Linked DNA regions of Flexistipes sp.. The main gene of each other region encodes a partner of the protein of the gene in region 2 in a complex. Links are inferred from orthologs where the notes say so. Each region holds a gene or a part of one and is shown on either strand. Other genes may lie near its edges.

Region 1 (3,093 bases), on a different replicon or contig from region 2:
ATCCGCCTTGTTTCCTACTTCTGCCATAACCGCTTTCATTACCTGACCGAAATATTTTTTATCCGGGGAGTCAAGCTTTGAAATTTCATTTTTAACAATGCTGCGGATTTCATCTTCTGAAAGCTGCTCCGGCATATATTTTTCAAGTACTTTGATCTCCTCCAGCTCTTTGGAAGCCAAATCTTCCCTGCCCGCCTCTTTGTACTGACTTGCGGAATCCTTTCTTTTCTTAACGGCGGTTGAGACCAATTTAACAATTTCATCATCGTTAAGATCGCCGGATTTCTCTATTTCAGCATTTCTGATTTCTGATCTAAGCATTCTCACAGCCCCGAGAGCAATTTGATTTTTATCCTTCATAAACTGTTTCATATCTTCAAGTATCTGTTCTTTTAAAGCCATAGGTTGTTCCTCCTTCTCTTTTTGCCATCACACGTGCCATCATGAACAGCACATCGGACAATCTATTTATAAAAATTAATATCTCTTTGTCAATCTTTTCATGGGCTGATAGTGATATCACCCTTCTTTCAAATCTCCTGCAGATACTTCTGCAAATATCCGCCTTTGATGATGGAGGTGTTTCCGACGGTATAATAAAACCATCCAATCTGCCGTATTCCTTTTCCAGCTCTGATAGAAAAAAATCAAGTGAATACTGTTTGTCCTCTTCGAAATTATCAACACATTCATTCTTTTTTGTTTCAGCAGAAGAAGCCAAAACTGCATTCAATTTGTATAACTTAATCTGAACCCACTCTATAAAATCAGCAAAATATTTTGCATCATGTTTCAGCCATCCCAAAAATGATATCAACTCATCACCTGTGCCGTATGTTTCAACCTTGAGATCAGCTTTGGAAATTTTTTCCCCAGTGAACAGATTTGTGCTCCCGTAATCACCTTTTCCTGTAGCTATGCTCATTTTCACTCCTTATTTACAACATAATATAATTCAAGTTTCGCACTTAGTTCCGTATAATATTTGCCTGGGGCGAATATATATGCCCTTTGCCCGTCATTGCGAGGAGTGCTAACGACGAAGCAATCTCCTTTACGGCATTTGAGATTACTTCGGGACTCCGTCCCTCGTAATGACGTCGTTTGTCCGTCATTGGGCGAGCAAAGACGTGTAAAAAGTGCAAGTGCGAAACTTGATTCATTTACTTAACACCTCTGCAATTTCCAAAAGTTTTTTATCCATTTTACGTTTGTTGTTAAGAACCTCTCCCAGAAGAACAAGTTCTATTTTTCTCTCCTGCAAAGCGGTCATCACCCCACTTTCGCCCTTAAGCAGCGAATCCACTGCAGAAGCACCCATTCTGGTTGCAAGAATCCTGTCAAAATGTGTGGGGCTGCCACCCCTCTGGATATGACCCAATACGGTAATTCTCGTTTCAAAACCGCCTATCATATCGAATGTTTTTCCGAAATCGCCGGCAGAACCCACTCCTTCTGCCAAAATTATAACACTTCGGGTTTTTCCCTCTTCGTATCTCTCTTTTATTTTCTTGATTATATTTTCAATTTTAAAAGGTACTTCCGGGATAAGAGCTGCTTCCGCACCTCCGCTTATTGCAGACATAAGGGCGAGATAGCCGCAGTTTCGGCCCATAACTTCTATTATAAATGTTCTGTCATGTGAACTTGCCGTATCGTTAATAGTATCTATGCACCACAAAATGGTGTTTAAAGCAGTATCCACTCCGATAGACATATCTGTTCCGTATATGTCGTTATCTATTGAACCGGGAATACCTATCACCGGAAAATGATATTTATCATGTATGACCTTGGCACCAGCCAGAGAACCATCTCCCCCTATAACAATAAGTCCTTCTATACCCTGATTTTTAAGATTCTCCATTGCTTTCAGCTGTCCTTCTTCTTCTTTGAATTCAGGAGCCCGGGCACTTCTCAGAAAAGTCCCCCCTCTCTGTATCATATTGGCTACACTTTTGCTTTCGAGTTTAATAAACTGATTCTCCATCAATCCACTGTAACCCTGCTCTATACCGTATACTTCCATCTCATAGTTCAAAGCAGTTCTTACGACACTTCTAATAGCGGCATTCATTCCCGGGCAATCACCACCGCTTGTCATTACTGCAATTCTTTTCACTTTAATCCTCCACTGAAGAATTAGCTTTATAGTAAGGAATTGGATCTTTTATTCCGGCTTTCTCAAAACCTCTTAGGCGCAAAAGGCAGCTGTCACATACTCCACATGCTTTGATTTCGTTTTTATAACACGACCAGGTAAGGTGAAAAGGGACATTCAGCTCGCTGCCGAATTTAACTATCTCACTTTTAGTCATATCAATTATAGGTGTCTCTATGGAGAGTTCAGTCTCAGGCTTCAACCCCACTTTTAGCACTTCATTAAAAGCATCATAAAACTCTTTCCTGCAGTCCGGATAGCCGCTGCTGTCCTCAGCAACTGCCCCGATAAATATTTTTTGTGCGCCGATAACTTCAGCCCAGCTGACACCAATGGATAATATGTTCCCGTTTCTGAAAGGCACATATGTTCGCGGGATGTCTTTCCTTTCGACATTACCTGCTTCTATATTTTCTTTATCATCCACAAGAGAAGAGCCTCCGATCTTTTTTAAATAACCTATATCCACGGTAAGTTTATCCCTGCCGTTGAAGTGTTTGTAAAGGTCATTGAAAGACTTAAGCTCTCTCTTTTCCGTTTTTTGGCCATAATTAACATGCAGGAAATATAATTCATAATCCAGGGAAGCTATTCCTGCTGTCACACAGCTGTCCAACCCTCCGCTCATTAAAACCACAGCTTTTTTCATAAAAACTCCGTAAAATTGATAAATGTCAATTTTTTTTGATTCTCTTATCATTATAACCACTTTGGATTTATTCAACAAGGAGTTAATGGTGAGCATAAGAAAAATTATTCAGACAATATTTTTTATCTACACCATCTTTGCAGGCATATGGTTCTATGTCTATATCAATGAGCTTAAAAACGAAAATTATAGTATTTTAAAACCCTCCTCAGTTGAAGGTTTTCTGCCAATCAGCGCCCTTTTGGGTTTAAAAAGGTTCCTTCTTACCGGTACATACGACCCT
Region 2 (3,331 bases):
TCCTTATTTCAGCTTCCGAAGATATCGGCAATGCCTTGCCCGATGCACTTGCTTTTACAAATTCCGCTTATGAAGCTTTTTTGAAAGTGGGTATGCCGGAAGGAGATATTATTCTCTCGCATGTGGTTACTTATCTGGCTTCCTGTCCGAAAAGCAACCGGTCTTACACAGCCGGGAAAAAGGCCGAAGAATATTTAAAGGCTTCCAACCCGTATCCGCCTGAAAATATCCGTCATAATCCTGCAGGGTACAAATATCCATTTGATTATGGTGAATTTGTGGCTCAGGAGTATATGAAAAGTGAAAAAGTTTTTTATAACCCGTCCGACTCCGGCTTTGAAGGTAAGATAGCCCAAAGGCTCAAAAGACTCTGGAAGGGGATTAAAAAATATGACAGCTGATAAGGCAACTCTGAGGGCACGTATAAAAAGAATGAGAAATGAGCTTGATGGTGACTTTATCAGTAAGGCCAGCAGGCAGGTGTGTGAAAAGTTTATTGAGCTTTACGGTGAAAGGGAAAGTTTTCTTTTTTATTGCAATTTCGGAAATGAGATTGAAACGGAATGGCTTTTTAACTATCTGCATAAAAGGGGTAAAAAGATTTATCTTCCCAAAATGTGTTTTGAGGAAATCTTTATCGGAAGATTTGAAGGAAGTGAATTTTTGGAAACATGCAGTCTGGGTATCAAAGAGCCTGTCTCTTTAACAGATGAACCTGAACAGATTGATGTTGCAATAGTACCGGCTCTTGTATTTGATACAAACTGCAACCGAATCGGATTCGGCAAAGGATATTATGATAAGCTTTTAAAAAATTATTTGTTTGATTTAAAGGTTGGTTTTGCATATGATTTTCAGGTAGTGGAAAGAATTGAAACGGAAGAACATGATGTGCCACTTGATGTGGTGATTACAGAAAAAAATATATACAGGAGGAAATAATGGTTTGGTTATACATCTTGATTGGCGTTGTAGCCCTTATTGCAGGTTTTGTAGCCGGCGCAGTTATCGTGAAGAAGAAAATTGAATCTGACAATGCCAAAGTCGGTAAAACATCCGAGGAAATACTTAATAAGGCCAGACGTGAAGCTGATGAAATTATTAAAGAAGCAAAACTGGAATCCAAAGAAATCATTTTCAAAGGGAAACAGGAAGCTGAAAATGAAATAAAAGAAGGAAAGAAAGAATTACAGGCTCAGGAAAAAAGAATTCTGGCAAAAGAAGAAGCACTGGATAAAAAGGTCGAACTGGCCGAGAAGAAAGAAGAGATGATTATCCAGAGGGAAAAGGAATATGAAGATAAGATTGCTGAAGTAGATAAGATTAAAGCTGAAACGGACAGCATCAGATTGCAGCTGATCCAGGAAATAGAAAAAATATCGGGTATGACCCGGGAAGAGGCAAAACAGCTGCTCAGACAGGAAATGGTAGAAGAGGCTAAAGTGGATGCGGCACGTGAAATCAGAGAAATTGAAGAAGAAGTAAAACGAACTGCCGATAAAAAAGCTCAAAGTGTTATCGCCACTTCCATACAGAGATGCGCACCTGAATATGTGAGTGAAATCGCCGTATCTTCGGTCAATCTTCCTTCCGATGAAATGAAAGGTCGTATTATCGGCAGAGAGGGTAGAAATATCAGAACCTTTGAAAGTGTAACGGGAGTGGATATTATTGTTGACGATACACCGGAGGCAGTAATACTTTCCTCTTATGACCCGTTCCGCAGGGAAATTGCAAAACTTACTCTGGAAAGATTGATTTCCGACGGCCGGATTCACCCTTCACGAATCGAAGAGCATTATGAAAAGAGTAAACAGGAAGTTGAAAAACACATTTATGAAGTTGGTGAGGAGGCAGCATTTAATCTGGGGATACATAATATACATTCTGATCTTCTGAAACTTATCGGAAGACTCAAATACAGAACAAGCTACGGCCAGAATGTTTTAGGCCATTCTATTGAAGTGGCCAAGATAGCGGGTATCATGGCTGCAGAGCTGGGACTGGATGAAAAGATGGCAAAACGCATGGGACTGCTGCACGATATAGGTAAGGCTGTCGATCAGGAAAGTGAAGGCTCACATACGGAAGTGGGCGTTGATATTGTTAAGAAATACAAGGAAGATCCCAGGATTCTCAATGCCATTCTTTCCCACCACGGAGAAGAGGAATTTAAGTATACGGAATCTGTTCTTATACAGGCTGCTGATGCACTTTCAGCCTCCAGACCTGGTGCCAGAAGGGAAGTGCTGGAATCATACATAAAGCGTCTTGAGAAACTGGAGGAAATATCCTCAAGCTTTGAAGGGGTCAGTAAGGCTTACGCCATTCAGGCAGGACGGGAATTGCGTATTATTGTTGAGCCGGACAGGGTTAATGATGATACAATGGTTACACTTTCTAAGGATATAGCCAAAAAGATTGAGGAAGAACTTACCTATCCCGGTCAGATTAAGGTTACGGTTATAAGAGAGGCGAGAACTGTAGAGTATGCGAAATAATAAAACTCTAGAGGTTCTGTTTATCGGAGACATAGTGGGAAGGAGCGGGCGCAGATCCGCCTCCCTGGCTCTGAAGGAACTCAGTGAAACAGCTTCTTTTGACCTGGTTATTGCCAATGTTGAAAATTCAGCCAGTGGTTTTGGAATAACGCTCAATGTTTATAAAGAGCTGAGAAAACTGGGTATTGATTTTATGACAAGCGGTAACCATATTTGGGATAAAAAAGATACGGAAAAAGAGATAGAGAAGTACGAAAATGTAATAAGACCGGCCAACTATCCTGACGGTGTGCCCGGAGTCGGTTTTAAAACTGTTGAAGCAGATGGTGTAAGTGTTTGTATTTCAAATTTTATGGGGCGTGTTTTTATGCCCGTTTCCGACTGTCCTTTCAGATCTTTTGACAGACTTTATGAAAAACAACCGGATGCCCTTCATCTGGTTGATTTCCACGGAGAAGCCACAAGTGAGAAAATGGCCTTCGGACTTTACACAGACTCAAGGGCTGCCGCTGTCTGCTGTACGCATACGCATGTTCAGACCAATGATGACAGGATGCTGCCGAAAGGAACCTTCTATATAAGTGATGTGGGAATGTGCGGCAGTGCCGATTCAGTAATTGGTACCACTTATGAAAAGGCAATGAAACGCTTTCTTTATTCGATGCCTGCAAAATTTGATGTTGAAAAAAAAGGAACTTTAATCTTTAATGCTGTTAATTTGTCTATAGATAAAACAACAAAAAGGGTTGTACATTTTGAGAAGATAAAAAAATATTACGGGGAGTAATATGGATTTAAAAGCAGAAATAAAAAAACTTCTTAAAGAAAAA

Evidence for each region.
Region 1: rny (region 2) and pfkA share a complex: the UniProt entries of both Bacillus subtilis proteins name them as parts of the possible RNA degradosome complex. The link is inferred for Flexistipes sp. from one-to-one orthologs.

The regions. Positions count from the first base shown.
Region 1 is NZ_JAXKVW010000010.1:10,215-13,307, forward strand. Bases 142-2,903 are described here. They hold pfkA (6-phosphofructokinase), read right to left. Parts: upstream 2,123-2,903; coding sequence 1,160-2,122; downstream 142-1,159. Other genes in these bases: UMU13_RS07785 (GatB/YqeY domain-containing protein), read right to left, coding at 142-402; UMU13_RS07790 (cob(I)yrinic acid a,c-diamide adenosyltransferase), read right to left, coding at 377-925; queC (7-cyano-7-deazaguanine synthase QueC), read right to left, coding at 2,124-2,810; UMU13_RS07805 (4Fe-4S binding protein), read left to right, coding at 2,833-2,903. In the rest of the region: more of UMU13_RS07785, read right to left, coding at 1-141; more of UMU13_RS07805, read left to right, coding at 2,904-3,093. UniProt on the Bacillus subtilis protein: Catalyzes the phosphorylation of D-fructose 6-phosphate to fructose 1,6-bisphosphate by ATP, the first committing step of glycolysis.
Region 2 is NZ_JAXKVW010000005.1:10,278-13,608, forward strand. What follows is about bases 222-3,221. They hold rny (ribonuclease Y), read left to right. Parts: upstream 222-941; coding sequence 942-2,501; downstream 2,502-3,221. Other genes in these bases: UMU13_RS04990 (replication-associated recombination protein A), read left to right, coding at 222-401; UMU13_RS04995 (5-formyltetrahydrofolate cyclo-ligase), read left to right, coding at 391-942; UMU13_RS05005 (TIGR00282 family metallophosphoesterase), read left to right, coding at 2,491-3,221. Also shown: more of UMU13_RS04990, read left to right, coding at 1-221; more of UMU13_RS05005, read left to right, coding at 3,222-3,288; quinolinate synthase NadA, read left to right, coding at 3,290-3,331. UniProt on the Bacillus subtilis protein: Endoribonuclease that initiates mRNA decay. Initiates the decay of all SAM-dependent riboswitches, such as yitJ riboswitch. Involved in processing of the gapA operon mRNA, it cleaves between cggR and gapA.